2 regions of the Brevibacillus sp. genome follow, and region 2 is predicted to be linked to the other one. Evidence: riboswitches for the same ligand, from Rfam matches in the RefSeq annotation. Region 2 holds a riboswitch; the other holds the start of a gene.
The links. Region 2 has a riboswitch for cobalamin ahead of nrdI (class Ib ribonucleoside-diphosphate reductase assembly flavoprotein NrdI). Riboswitches for the same ligand answer to the same signal wherever they lie in the genome.
Positions count from the first base shown of each region.

Region 1: it holds a riboswitch for cobalamin, as region 2 does, so the genes downstream of both, DEP07_RS14240 (energy-coupling factor ABC transporter permease) here and nrdI (class Ib ribonucleoside-diphosphate reductase assembly flavoprotein NrdI) in region 2, are expected to answer to the same signal.

Region 1 is NZ_DOTK01000045.1:186,334-192,977, reverse strand. Features, by position in the region: gene DEP07_RS14255 (spore germination protein) at 1-24, opposite strand, end outside; gene DEP07_RS14250 (GerAB/ArcD/ProY family transporter) at 14-1,114, opposite strand; gene DEP07_RS14245 (quinone-dependent dihydroorotate dehydrogenase) at 1,262-2,353, shown strand; cobalamin riboswitch at 2,505-2,700, shown strand; gene DEP07_RS14240 (energy-coupling factor ABC transporter permease) at 2,849-3,613, shown strand; gene DEP07_RS14235 (energy-coupling factor ABC transporter substrate-binding protein) at 3,610-3,894, shown strand; gene cbiQ (cobalt ECF transporter T component CbiQ) at 3,891-4,682, shown strand; gene DEP07_RS14225 (energy-coupling factor ABC transporter ATP-binding protein) at 4,687-5,541, shown strand; gene DEP07_RS14220 (hypothetical protein) at 5,657-5,821, shown strand; gene DEP07_RS14215 (hypothetical protein) at 5,874-6,011, opposite strand; gene DEP07_RS14210 (hypothetical protein) at 6,195-6,644, shown strand, end outside.
Region 2 is NZ_DOTK01000060.1:20,244-26,887, reverse strand. Features, by position in the region: gene brnQ (branched-chain amino acid transport system II carrier protein) at 1-90, opposite strand, end outside; gene nrdF (class 1b ribonucleoside-diphosphate reductase subunit beta) at 519-1,472, opposite strand; gene nrdE (class 1b ribonucleoside-diphosphate reductase subunit alpha) at 1,522-3,606, opposite strand; gene nrdI (class Ib ribonucleoside-diphosphate reductase assembly flavoprotein NrdI) at 3,593-3,952, opposite strand; cobalamin riboswitch at 4,107-4,304, opposite strand; gene DEP07_RS18405 (alpha/beta hydrolase) at 4,478-5,299, shown strand; gene DEP07_RS18400 (ACT domain-containing protein) at 5,413-5,925, opposite strand; gene DEP07_RS18395 (hypothetical protein) at 5,960-6,292, opposite strand; gene mnmA (tRNA 2-thiouridine(34) synthase MnmA) at 6,312-6,644, opposite strand, start outside.

The sequences.
Region 1 (6,644 bases), on a different contig from region 2:
ACGCAGCTCCTCTTCAAGGGTCATGGCTCACATCCTCCAATCTGGTTGGTTTTCGCAGCGACAGCAGGAACAAGATGAGTGTGACGACTACCATAACCAGCAAGTAAAAAGGATAGTAAATCTTCGAGAGAAACGTCACGAATTGCATGTCGCTGTAAGGAAGACTGGTCAGGGCGATCATGCTGGCGCCAAGGACGAACATGACGTATTTTCTTTGCTTTTTCGTGCGCAGGACGAGCAGCTCCCCGAGCAGCAGCAAGCAAAGCGTAATGCGGATAAACGACCCGGACAGCCACTGGAAAATCGAGAAAAACTCCATGTTCTCGATGTCTTTGCCGATCGTCAAAAGCCGCCATTGCTCAAAGGCGGGAAACCGCTGGCGCGTCGATTCCACAGGCCCGAACTCGGCGATGGCTCCTGTAAGCGGACTGAGGGTCAGTACCAGGACGATCGCGATCATGATGATATAGTGGACGGCGCGAAGCGGTTTGCGAATGTGGTGTTGCAGCAAAAGCAACAGGAACAGCTCGGTAAATCCTCCTCCTACAAACACCATGGCGTGCAGGGTGGGCATAAGCCCGTTCTGGAACAGCGGCAAAAGCTGGGTATAATCTTTTTTGGGAATGTTGCCAAACGCGACGAACATGCCCAATAACGAAACGGCAGGCAGCAGGATGCCGGAAGTAATGCCGACAGAAGCTATGCCGCCGTAAGAGGCGAACACGCACAAAATGATCAGGGCAAGCGCTGTCACCCATTCCGGTGTCTGCGGCAAATAGTTGACGGTAGTCCATGTTTGCGTATCGATTAAATTGACGAGGGCCATCAAGTACAGGCAAAGGATGATCGGGGCGAGGAGTAGATGCCGGACGGTTTTTCCTGATCGCAAAAGAAGCCACTGGGACAGCGACATCTGTCTGATCCGTCTATTGATGAAAAACAGGGCGTATGCCCAAACGGCAAAGGGGATGGCGCCAATAATGACGCTCAGCCAGGCATCGCGCCCAGCTTTGCTGAGCAGCAGAGGAATAAGGGTAACATGGTTGGTTATTCCGATTGAGAGCATCATGACCATGATCGCTTGGCCAATCCCGATTTTTCCGTCTGCTTTCATGAAACATACGTCCCCTTTTAAATCGCTGGTTTTGTTATAGTTTGTCTGCTCGACTGGAAATATGTATCGCGTATAAAGGTTAGCCCACGAGAAACAAAGTGTGGTATTCTACAATGAGGTAAAAATGGAGTAAGGAGTGCAGCCGGGATGTATAAGCTCATAAGAAAATATCTGTTCCAGATGGATACGGAAGAGATTCATGAAAAAACGGTTGGTGCCTTGAAGCTGATGGAAGATTCTGCTCCGGGAAAAAGCTTGCTCAGAATGATGTTCCAGTTGAAGGACGAGCGTCTGGCGACAAAGCTGTGGGGAATGACTTTTCCCAATCCGGTAGGACTCGCCGCCGGTTTTGACAAAAATGCCGAAGTATATCATGCGCTCGGTGCGCTCGGGTTCGGCTTTGTGGAAATCGGGACTTTGACGCCGCAGGGACAGCCTGGCAATCCGAGGCCCCGCTTGTTCCGTTTGCCTGAACACGAAGCAGTGATCAACCGAATGGGCTTCAACAACCACGGTGCGTATTTGGCTTCGCAGCATCTGGTAGATTACGCTTATTCCGATGTTCCGATCGGGATCAATATTGGCAAAAACAAAGTCACTCCTAATGAGGAAGCGGCTTCTGACTATATCAAGTGTCTGGACATGCTCTATGCGTACGGCCATTATTTCGTCATTAACATCAGCTCGCCGAACACGCCGAATTTGCGCGACTTGCAGGAGACAGAAAGCATGCGCCAGCTGGTGCGGGCGATACGCGAGAAAGCGGCTGAGCTGGAAGCGCGCGGCATTCAGAAAAAACCGATTTTGCTCAAAGTAGCTCCAGACATGTCTGACGAGCATATGCGCGATGTCGTGCAAGGGGCTGTGGCGGAAGGCATTTCCGGGATTATTGCCACCAATACGACACTGTCGCGGGAAGCTGTTCAAGGGCATCGGTACGCCGAGGAAGCGGGCGGTTTGAGCGGAAAGCCGCTGACAGAGCGATCGACAGCGTGGGTGAAAGAGATTTATCAGGAAGTCGGAGGCAAAGTGCCGATTATCGGTGTCGGAGGCATTTTTACCGGAGAAGACGCCTATCAGAAAATACGCGCGGGCGCCAGCCTGGTTCAGGTTTATACTGGCATGATTTATCAAGGGCCTGGCATTTCGAAGCAGATCAACAAGCAATTGCTCAAGCTGATGCAGCGGGACGGCTTTTCCCACATCAGCGAAGCGGTTGGCGTGGACGCGAAAGCGTAGAATCAAAAACGTAGAACCAAAAACAAGGCTCGTGCAGTCAATGACATTCGCCAAAAGGTCATCGGTTGCAGGAGCCTTTTGATAATAAGCTTTACGCTGGATTGGGCGATTGAGTATAATAATGTAGGACAAGCAAGAACTGTCAAACAATTGGATATTGTCGGCAATAGGTGCCTTTGTGTGCATAAGCACGAAGGGTAACAGGGAATCGGGTGAAAGTCCCGAGCGGTCCCGCCACTGTAATCAGGGAGTTCTCTTTGATGAAGTTCCACTCATATTCATATGGGGAAGGACAAAGAGCGCATCGATCTGAAAGCCAGGAGACCTACCTACTTGCCACACCCTGGAGACCTTCGCGGAAAGGAGCGGTGAATACGGAGCAATTGGACAGAAGTTCATGTCTATTGTTTTGTGCGCATACCTCGTCTGCTATCGGATGGGGCTTTTTTGATTGGAAAAAACGGTAAAAAGAACAGCAAAGGAGGAGAAGTTGCCTTGAATCGATCACGCTTTGTCTCGACCTGTTTATTGATTGCGGGCTTTGTTCTTTATTTTCTCGTAAATGAACCGCAAACTTCTTACGCGATGCACATTATGGAAGGGTATTTGCCGCTGTCGTGGGCGTTGTTCTGGTGGGTAGTATTTATTCCGTTCTTCATTCTTGGCATTCGTTCGTTAAACAAAATCGTCAAAGAACACCCGCAAATGAAGCTGCTTATTGGCGTATCAGGTGCCTTTGCTTTCGTGCTGTCTGCTTTGAAAATTCCTTCGGTGACGGGAAGCAGCTCCCATCCTACCGGAACAGGACTTGGGGCGATCATGTTCGGCCCGTGGGTGATGTCTGTGCTGGGCAGTCTGGTGCTGTTGTTCCAAGCCTTGCTGTTGGCGCATGGCGGATTGACCACGCTTGGCGCCAACGCCGTTTCGATGGCGGTTGTCGGGCCGATGGTGGCTTACGGGGTGTACCGCCTGATTGTCCGTGCCAACGGAGGACAACGTTTGGCTGTCTTCGCTGCGGCAGCTCTTGCTGACCTGGCGACTTATGTAGTGACATCTGTTCAGTTGGCGCTGGCTTTTCCGGCTGAGTCTGGCGGGGTATTGGCTTCTTTCGCCAAGTTCGCTGGCATTTTTGCCATCACACAAATTACGTTGGCGATCAGCGAGGGGCTTCTGACCGTGCTCGTCTGGAACTGGCTTCAATCTTACAATGCAAAAGAGCTGGCGGAGCTGCGCTTGCTGAAACGGGAGGAATCGCTGTGAAAAAAGGAATGAACTGGCTGCTGCTCCTGGGTGTCGTCGTGCTTGCGATCGTGCCGTTGCTTTTGGTGCAGGACTCGGAGTTCGGCGGAGCGGACGGAGCGGCAGAGGAAGCGATCAAGGAGATTGCCCCTGCGTACGAGCCGTGGTTCCAGCCGCTGCTTGAACCGCCAGGAGGCGAGACGGAGAGCTTGCTGTTTGCCGTGCAAGCGGCATTGGGAGCGGGCATTGTCGGCTATGCGATGGGCTTGTACAAAGGTCGGCTGGATAAAAACAAAAAATGAACTGGCAGCAGCTTGACTCTCTTTCGTATCAAAACCGTCTGAGATTTTTGCCGCCGGAACACAAGCTTCTGTTTGCGAGCGCGTTGATTTTGCTCGTTTTGACAGGACATGAGTGGTTGCAAATGGCGATTTGCATTTGGATGGGAGTATGGGTGATCGGATATGCCCGTATTCCCGTCCGTTTCTATTTCGGATTTCTTCTTTTGTCTCTCTCGTTCTTTGTTTTGGGTTTGCCTGCACTTCTGTTGGAAGCGACAAGGGCGGAGACAGCTCCTGTGACTCAGATGGCAGTGGCGTGGCATGTCGGCCCTTATTTGATTTACGTTCCAGCGAGCGCCATCAGCAAGGTGTGGGTGCTGTTTTGGCGAACGATGGCCAGCCTTGCCTGCTTTTCCTTTATTTTGTTTACGGTGCCGTTTGCCGAGATTTTGCAGGTGTTGCGCAAGCTGCGGCTTCCGGTCATCGTTACGGATTTGCTGATGATTATGTACCGCTTTATTTTCGTGTTGCTCGGCGTCTCCCATCAGTTGTGGATTGCTCAGCGCTCGCGTGGCGGGCACCGGGGATTTCGCGCGACGATGCGCGACATCGGCGGTCTGGCTGCCCAGCTGTTCGTCAGGGCGATGCGCAAATACGATGCGTTGTACAAAGGGATGGCAGCCAGAGGCTTCGGGGAAAGCTTGCAGGTGCTTTCTTTGCATAGTCATTCCCGCTCCAGACGATATGAATGGGAGTCGATAGCAGGCTGTGTTCTGCTGATTTTGCTGGAGTGGTGGACAGGGGGATAATGCTTTGACATCATGGCTGTTGGAATTTGCTGACGTGCACTACGCCTATCCGGGTGGCCGCGGCCCTGTGCTGCGCGGACTGTCCCTGGGCATTCCAGAAGGGAAAAAATGCGCGCTGCTCGGACGAAACGGTTGCGGCAAATCTACTTTGTTTTTGCACGGGAACGGGATCATCCAGCCGCAGCAAGGGCAAGTGAGCTGGAAAGGGACGCCGCTCAGCTACAAACGCGCTGCCTTGCAGGAGATGACGCAAAAAGTCGGTCTTGTCTTCCAGGACCCGGAGCACCAACTGATCGCCAGTACCGTAGCGGAGGATGTATCCTACGGGCTGTGCAACCGGAACCTGCCGGCGGACGTGATTCGCCAAAAGGTACAGGCGATTCTTCAGGCGTTCGGGATGACTGAGCTTGCTGACGTGCCGATTCATCACCTGAGCCTGGGGCAAAAGCGTCGACTGGCTTTGGCCGGGGTCATGGTGCTGGAACCGGAGCTGTTGCTTTTGGATGAGCCTACGGCGTATCTCGACCGCTATCAGACGCGAAATCTTTTGCGCGAGCTTGATGCGATTCACCAAAACGGGACGACGGTGCTAATGGCGACGCATGATATGGATATCGCGTTTGAGTGGGCGGAATGGATTTGCGTGATGGACGCGGGCAAACTCGTATTTGCCGGAGAGCCGCAAGAGGCATTGGCACAAAGGGAGCTGCTGGAAAGCCTGCATCTCGGCATGCCGCTCATCGCTGACGTGTGGGAAGCTTTGCCGCAGGAATGGCGACAAGAAGCTGGAGAGCGCGTCCCTTGTTCGCTGGAGGAATTGAAAAAGCGTCTGCTGACTGGACAGGTTGCTGTCCGTTAGCGACGGAGAAGCGGTCGCGCTGGCGGCCGTTTTTTGTTGTGCGCGATTTCTTGACGCATGGCAAGAACAATCCAAGGGTATTCTATCCGTAAAATTCCTTTTGGAGGTATCCCTGATGGAGCACGATTCGTTGATGAGTTCTTCGCTTGCTGGCGAGGAGCAACAAGAGTTTCCCGAGAAGGTCAAAGATCAGCTCATGTTCAACGTGTTGGAAAAGGAAATGACGACCGAAGAAAAGGAAAAGAAAGCGAAAGACGAATATTTGACAGGAAAATCGTAGTCATTACCGAAAGGTCCTTCTCGGCTAACAAGAACGAGAGGGGCTTTTTTGCTCAGTTGTTGTTCCCTTTGTCTTCTTTTTCTTGCCGTTCTTTCAAAATGGACAAGAAGGCCAAGAAATCGCCCAGCAGAACCACAACGGCCGCCATCAACGCCAGGTCTTCCGCAGAAAAACCACTGTTCTGCTTCATGGTTCAGCCTCTCTTCCATAGGTTATCTGTCCCTTGTATCATATGCGGAGCCGTTCGGACGGAAATGGGTATACGCACAACTTTGCCATCTTGAGAAATGTCGGCCGGATTTTGTAGGGAAATGTCTGTTTTTAGCGAATAAAAGAGAATGGACCTACTTAAAACGGGAGAAGTGGTGAGATTGTGATTTCAGCTTTGAATAAGACGCTCTGTGTTCAGCAGCTTGTGGAGAAATTGAGAGAAAAAGAGCTTGTCCACGTTTCCATCTTTGACTTGAAGGAAACGAACAAAGCTTTGTATGAATATGTGCATCAGTTGAGCAGCTCCATCGCGATCATTCCAACCACGATCGATTCTGTGATTACAGGTGTCATCCGCTTCAAGGAGGGCTATTTCATCACGCTCGGCATGCTGATCTGGAAGGACGCAACCCAGAAAGGCCCGTTCAAGGAAGGGACTTTTCTGTTTTACAAGCGCGACGACAGCGATTCGCTGGACGAGTGTATCCATATCACCAACTCCATTGAAAACCACAACCTGATGGAAAGCTTGTTTTTCGCGTGCTGTGAGAGCAAGGGCGACGATCTGGTGCTGAAATATTCGCATATCGAGCATGCCATCCAATATGGAGAG
Region 2 (6,644 bases):
TGGAAAAATCAGATTCCCCGCTCCGAAGAACAGAGCGAACAGCATAAAGCCGATGATGAGGATGAACGAAGAAGAACCTTTTTGATGCATGACACAAACCCTCCTGTAATTCCAAAGCAAAGGTGCTTTTCAGCAACCCTCTGATTAGTGAAAAAATTCACACAATCACTCCGCCCGCTCATGCCCCAACAACCGGGATCAGATCGAGCGGGAATAATTGTCAGATAAATCAGTCGACCAAATCGGTAATCGATGACCAGATCGCTTCTCGCTTGCCACTTCCGCGCTGATCACGATTCTATCTGGACAACCAGAAGTAAAACAGCTCGTTACGTCATTTATTTATAACATAAATATAAATGAAAAGATATTGAAAATAGGCGATTCATTTCCTTCCCATCTATTAAAATATTATTTATCGAGCAAACCTCACGTGTATTCTACTGACGCATTTTTGGATCGGAATCGAAAAAAGACTGCCAATGAGCGGCAGTCTTTTTAAACATACGTTTAACTTTTTACTCAAAGCGGAAATCATCATCTGTCAGCGGCTCGACGTTGAGCGTGCGGACATAGCCATTTCCTTTTTTCGAGAAGAAATCATGCTGCTTCGTATGCGTCCGAATCCCGTTCAAAACAATCGGATTGACTTCTTCCTCCGGGAAGAACGGGTCCAGTCCCAGGTTCATCAACGCTTTGTTCGCGTTGTAACGCACGTAAGCCAGCACTTCGTCCGCCAAGCCAATTTCCGTATATAGAGACACGGTATACGCCTCTTCGTTCTCATGCAGCTCGTGCAGCAACGCGTACAGCTCCTCTTTCACAGCTGTCTGCTCGACGACGCTGAGGCGTTGATACACTTCTTGCGCAAGCACGCCGACATACAGGCCGTGAATGCTTTCGTCGCGCACAATCAGGTCGATGATCTCGCCACTGCTCGTCATCTTGCCCTGTCCAGCCAAAAAGAGCGGGTAGAAGAAGCCGCTGTAAAACAAATAGCTTTCCAGAAAAACAGAGGCAACCATCGCCATGTACAAGTCTTTCGCTGTCTCGATGCTTTGATAGCGTTGCGAGATCAACGCCGCTTTCTTTTGCAGATGCGGATTGCGCTCCACCCAGGCAAAAATCTCGTCGATTTCTTCGGTGGCAGCCAAAGTCGTGAAAATGCTGCTGTAAGACTTGGCGTGAATTTGCTCCATCATGCCCATGAAAGCCAGGACGGCTTTTCGCTGCAATCCGTCCACATGCTCCATGATTTTCGGCATTCCGACGCCGCCTTGCACCGTATCGAGCAAGGTAAGGCCACCCAGCACTTTTTTATACGTGTCCCGCTCGGTAGCGCTCAGCTCCATCCAGGACATTTTGTCGTCCGACAGCGGAATCTCGTCATCGGTCCAGAACTGCATGATGTTCTGATTCCAAAACGTCATCGTAAAATCGTCGTCCGGCCTGTTCCAATTGACTGCTTTCATAAGGCGTTCCTCTTCTCTATCAACTTGTTCCAATGACCTACATCTGTTGTTAAACGGCGCAGCTAATGCACTCTTCTACCGTCAGATGCTTGGTGCGCGTGTAGTAGAGCGACTTCAAGCCTTTTTTCGCCGCGTAAATATAGTAGCGAGCCAGCTCTCTTGTCGAGATGTTGCTGTTGACGTGCAGCACGGTAGAAATCCCTTGATCCACATGCTCCTGGATTTCGGCAATCAGATCGATGACTTTGAACTGGTCGATCACATAGGCAGACTTGTAGTAAAAATAGTTCTCTTGCGTCAAGTACGGCATCGGGTAATACGTGGTCGAGTTCGCATACGTTCTCGTCTCGATATGCTCCACGATCGGCATTACGCTCGATGTCGCATTCTGAATGTAGGAAATGCTCTGTGTCGGAGCAATCGCCAGACGATAGGCGTGATACAGCCCGTTCTCCTGCACTTTTTGCTTGAGAGAAGCCCAGTCCTCTGGCGTCGGAATGTGCACGCCCTCGAACAGCTGCTTGCCTTTTTCCGTACGCGGACGGTAATCGGTTGCGAGATATTTGTCAAAATAAGTGCCCTTGGCGTACTCCGACTGCTCAAAGCCCATGAAGGTTTCCCCTTTTGCCTTGGCAATCTCGGCGCTCATCTCCAGCGAGTAAAAGTTCATCATCATGAAGAACGTGCGGGCAAAATCTTTTGCTTCTTCACTCTCATACGCGATTTTGTTTTTCGCGAGGTAGCCGTTGAGGTTCATCGCACCCAATCCGACAGAATGCAGCTCGCGGTTCGCTTTTTGCACGCCCGGCGCATTTTCCACACGGGTTACATCGCTGACGGACGTAATCGCTTCGATGCCTTCGCGCACGGATTCACGGATTTTTTTGTGCTCCATCACGTTGACGATGTTCAGGGAAGCCAGATTGCAACTGATGTCGCGGCGGATAATGTCTTCCTCGCCGTAATTCGTGATCGTGGTAGTCTCCTGCAACTGGAAAATTTCCGTGCACAGGTTGGACATTTTGACCGCTCCAATATCTTTGAGCGCGTGGTTTTTGTTCGCATTCGTCTTGTTCATGATGTACGGATAGCCCGATTCCATCTGGATCATCGCGATCTTGGTAAGCATCTCGCGGGCGCTCATGACGATCTTTTTCTTGATGCGCTCGTTTGCGACCAGCTCGTCGTACATCTGATCGAGATCCAGATCATCCAGATGAACGCCGTATTCCTTGTAGACCGAGTAAGGAGCGAACACGGTCAGAGGCTTGTTCTCCTCTGCCAGCTTGTAAAACACATTCGGCACAATCAGGCCGATCGACAATGTCTTGATCCGCGATTTTTCGTCAGCGTTGATCTTTTTGCAATCGAGAAACTCGTTGATGTCCCAACCAAAAATGTTGTAATAAGCTGCCCCGGAGCCTTTGCGCTGTCCCATCTGATCGGCGTAGGAAAACGCATCTTCCAAAAGCTTGAGTACAGGCATGACGCCTTTGGCTGCGCCCTCGACGCCTTTGATCGGCTCTCCCCGCCCGCGAAGCTTGGACAGATTGACCGCTACGCCGCCGCCGATTTTCGAGAGCTGCATGCAAGTTCCGAGCACGTAGTTGATCGAGTTCAGGGAGTCGTCCATTTCCAGCAAGAAGCAGGAGACCATTTCCCCGCGGCGGCTTTTCCCTGCATTGAGGAATGTCGGTGTAGCCGGCTGGAGACGCTGTTCCATCATGGAAACAGTCAGGCGCTTCGCAAGCTCGAAGTCTCCGCGGCCGAGCGAGAGAGCAACAATCGCTACCCGATCCGGGTACTGTTCCAAATACGTGGACTTGTCGTCCGTTTTCAGAGCGTAGTCTTTGTAAAACTTGGAGATGGCCATGTACGACGCGAATTGAAAACCAGTGTCATGCGCCAGTCGGAAAACTTCGTCGACCTGTTCAACGGTGTAGTCCTCATACACATTTTCATAAAAATCATGCTGGATCAAATAGTCCATCCGCTCTTTGACACTGTTGAAGGTCATGGTCTTCGCCTGCACTTCCTCCATGAAGACGGCGACTGCCTCTCTGTCTTTTTCCAATTGGTAAAACCCGTCGTTTCCACGCTGCATTAGTTGGTTGTTCAATTCAATGTGCCGCAATTGCTGCCACCCCACTCGTAAATTGTTCCACGTCACGGCCGGTACCGGACAATTCAAACTTGGAAATCACCGGAACGCCATACTGGATCGCGATTGTATCTGCGCTTTTGGCAAAGCTGGTGCCCCAGTTGCGATTGCCGCTGGCAGACACTCCGCGCAAATAGACATGATTTCGCTTCAGGAAACGGTCCACCTTCTCTGGCACCTGCCCGAAGCCTGTCGTGTACGTCACCAGGATGAACGGCTCGTCTAGCACCATCTCCGGATCGATTTCCACGCGCGGCAGATCGATTTTGTTTACGAATCGTCTCACGTTTCCTGTTTTTGAATCAAAAGCGATTATCATGTCCCTCATCCTTTACTGCAATTGTATACTTTTTAGCCAAAGTAAAAGCGCATTCGACGCCAAAATGTCGAATGCGCATGATGATTCCCATCGTATCCATTCAGCATGACAAACGAATGGAGCGCTCGAACACTTCCCTATCTTCCGTAGGTTACACAGTGCTTGCAGTCAGGCAGGTCTCCTGGCTTGGGGTCATTGCTCCATTTGGCCTTCCCGATTGGCTCAATCAGTGGCGATCACAAGCAAATGGAACTCTCTCATCACAGTGGCGGGACCGCGTCGGAATCTCACCGACTTCCCTATTAAGTCTACCAAATATAGCGTGGTAAACACCTGTCCGCATCAATATGTAGTTGGTAAAACTTACTTTACCTCAATATATCGTAGGAGTCAAGCTTGGCATGTTCAATTTTCGTAGTGATAATCTCTCTCATTTCTCTATTGCCAATCTCTGGTTTTCGTCCATATAATAAGTTTCGTGTACATAAAAGTTAACGCCTACGGACGAATGGAGAGTGACCCATGATGGACAGTACGACTTACGAGGCAGTAGCGATTCCCCGTTCCCAAACGAGAAAAATAACATACAACGATCGTACGTTCCACCTATTTGTGAGCACGCCAGACACAGCCCCGCCGCCAACAGGCTTTCCTGTCATCTATTTGCTGGACGCCAACTCGGTTTTCGGCACGATGACCGAAGCCATTCGCCTGCAATGCCGCGCTCCTGAAAAAACAGGCGTGCAACCAGCCATCGTCGTCGGCATCGGCTATCCGACGGAAGCGCCTTTCCATCCGTCCCGCTACTACGACTTCACGCATGTCGTTCCGCAAGACGAGCTGCCCGCTCATCCGCGCGGCGGAGAATGGCCGGAAATGGGCGGCGCCGAAAGGTTTCTTTCGTTTATCGAGAAAACGGTGAAGCCTGCTATCGAAAAAGATTTTCCTATCGATCGTACCCGCCAGACGATCTTCGGTCATTCTCTCGGCGGCTTGCTGGTGCTGCACGCCCTGTTGACGCGGCCGCACGAGTACCAATGCTATATCGCCGGCAGCCCGTCCATTCACTGGAACGAAAGCGTCCTGCTCGAAGAAGAGCGGCGCTTGCCTGAACGGCTTACAGACGAGCTGAAAGTCAGAGCGCTCCTGACGATCGGGGAACTGGAGAACGACGGGCGCTTCCACGTCAACGTCAAAGCTGAGGCCATGGCAAAAAGGCTGTCCGCTCTCGGCACAGGTCAGATACAAGCCACGTTCCGTCAATTCCCGGACGAAAATCACACCTCTGTCTTGCACGTCCTGATCAGCCACGCGATCCGCTTCGCTTCCAAAACCGCTGCCCGCTAACCAGGGCAGCTTTTTCTTTTCCCAAAACCGGCCAACAACCGCTCCACGCACGCAAAAAACCGCCCATACGAAACATATGAGCGGTCATGCACGCATTTCTGCTCTTTTTCGGCTTACTGGAGGGACAACACCTTGTTGATCTGCGGCAGCTCTTCAATCGCCGCTACAACTGTTGGCGTAATCTCTTCATCCGTGACGCAAACAAGCAGGGCGTTCTTCCCTTTTTGCTCGCGCGACACGTTCAGCTTGGAAATATTGATTTCGTGGTCAGCCAGTTTGCGGGATACGTCGTAAATGACCCCGGGATAGTCGGTATGGTGTACCAAAAGACCGTGACCGCCCGGCGGAATCCGACAGGCGCAGTAATTGATCTCACTGATGTACACCTCGCGCCAGTCCTGGGCGAATGTATATTTGTTCGCGCCCACGCGCAAATTCGCCAAATGGTTGGCGTATTCGCCAGAGCTGTTTTGCACGGAAACGCCGCTGCCCAGCCCTTCCAGAAGCAAGGACGCGATCTGCTCTTTGTTTTCATGGGCCAAAATGCTCAAGGTTGCCCCTGCAAGCTGCGGCTCCAATCTGCTAATCAATTGGGCCAACTCACGAAGTCCAGCGTATTGGGTCATGTAATGCCCTCACTCTCCCAGTCAAGGTTATTCTTCATTTCGGAAGAATCCACTCTTCCGGCTCTTTGATGATGGAGGAATGGTTTTCGGAACGGTACCAGGCTGTCAGGCTTTCCCCGTCCTTTTTGTACACAATGCGGTAAATCGTATTGCCTTTTCCGCTTTTGGCAAAAGGGCTTTCATCGGCAGGAACAGCGGTCACGCCGCCCGGTTCAATCACGCCGCCTTTTTCCTTGATGACAGCCTGGATCGTCGCCATGTGCTCACTGCTCGTAGCCGACATTCCCATGTAAGCGAGAAACCCCAAGAGGAGTGCTCCCGCCAAAAACGAAACGATAATCACTTTGGATTTTTTCGTTGCATCCACCAAGCGCTTCCCCCGTATATTAATTCTCTTTATCTATCGAACGCACCTTGTCGATCGTTCCTCCGCCGAGACAAACTTCGCCATCGTAGAAGACGACGGCCTGTCCAGGAGTAACGGCTTTTTGCGGTTGAGCGAAAACGACCTCTACGGTGTTGCCTTCCTGCACGTGTACCGTCACTTGCTGATCCGGCTGACGATAACGGAACTTCGCGGTGCAGACAAACGATCCGGTTGGCTTGTTGGCGCTAACCCAGCTCACGTCTGTCGCCAAAAGACTGCTTGAGTACAGGCGGGGATGATCGGAGCCTTCCCCGACAATCAGTGCGTTGCGTTCCAGATCCTTGTCCACGAC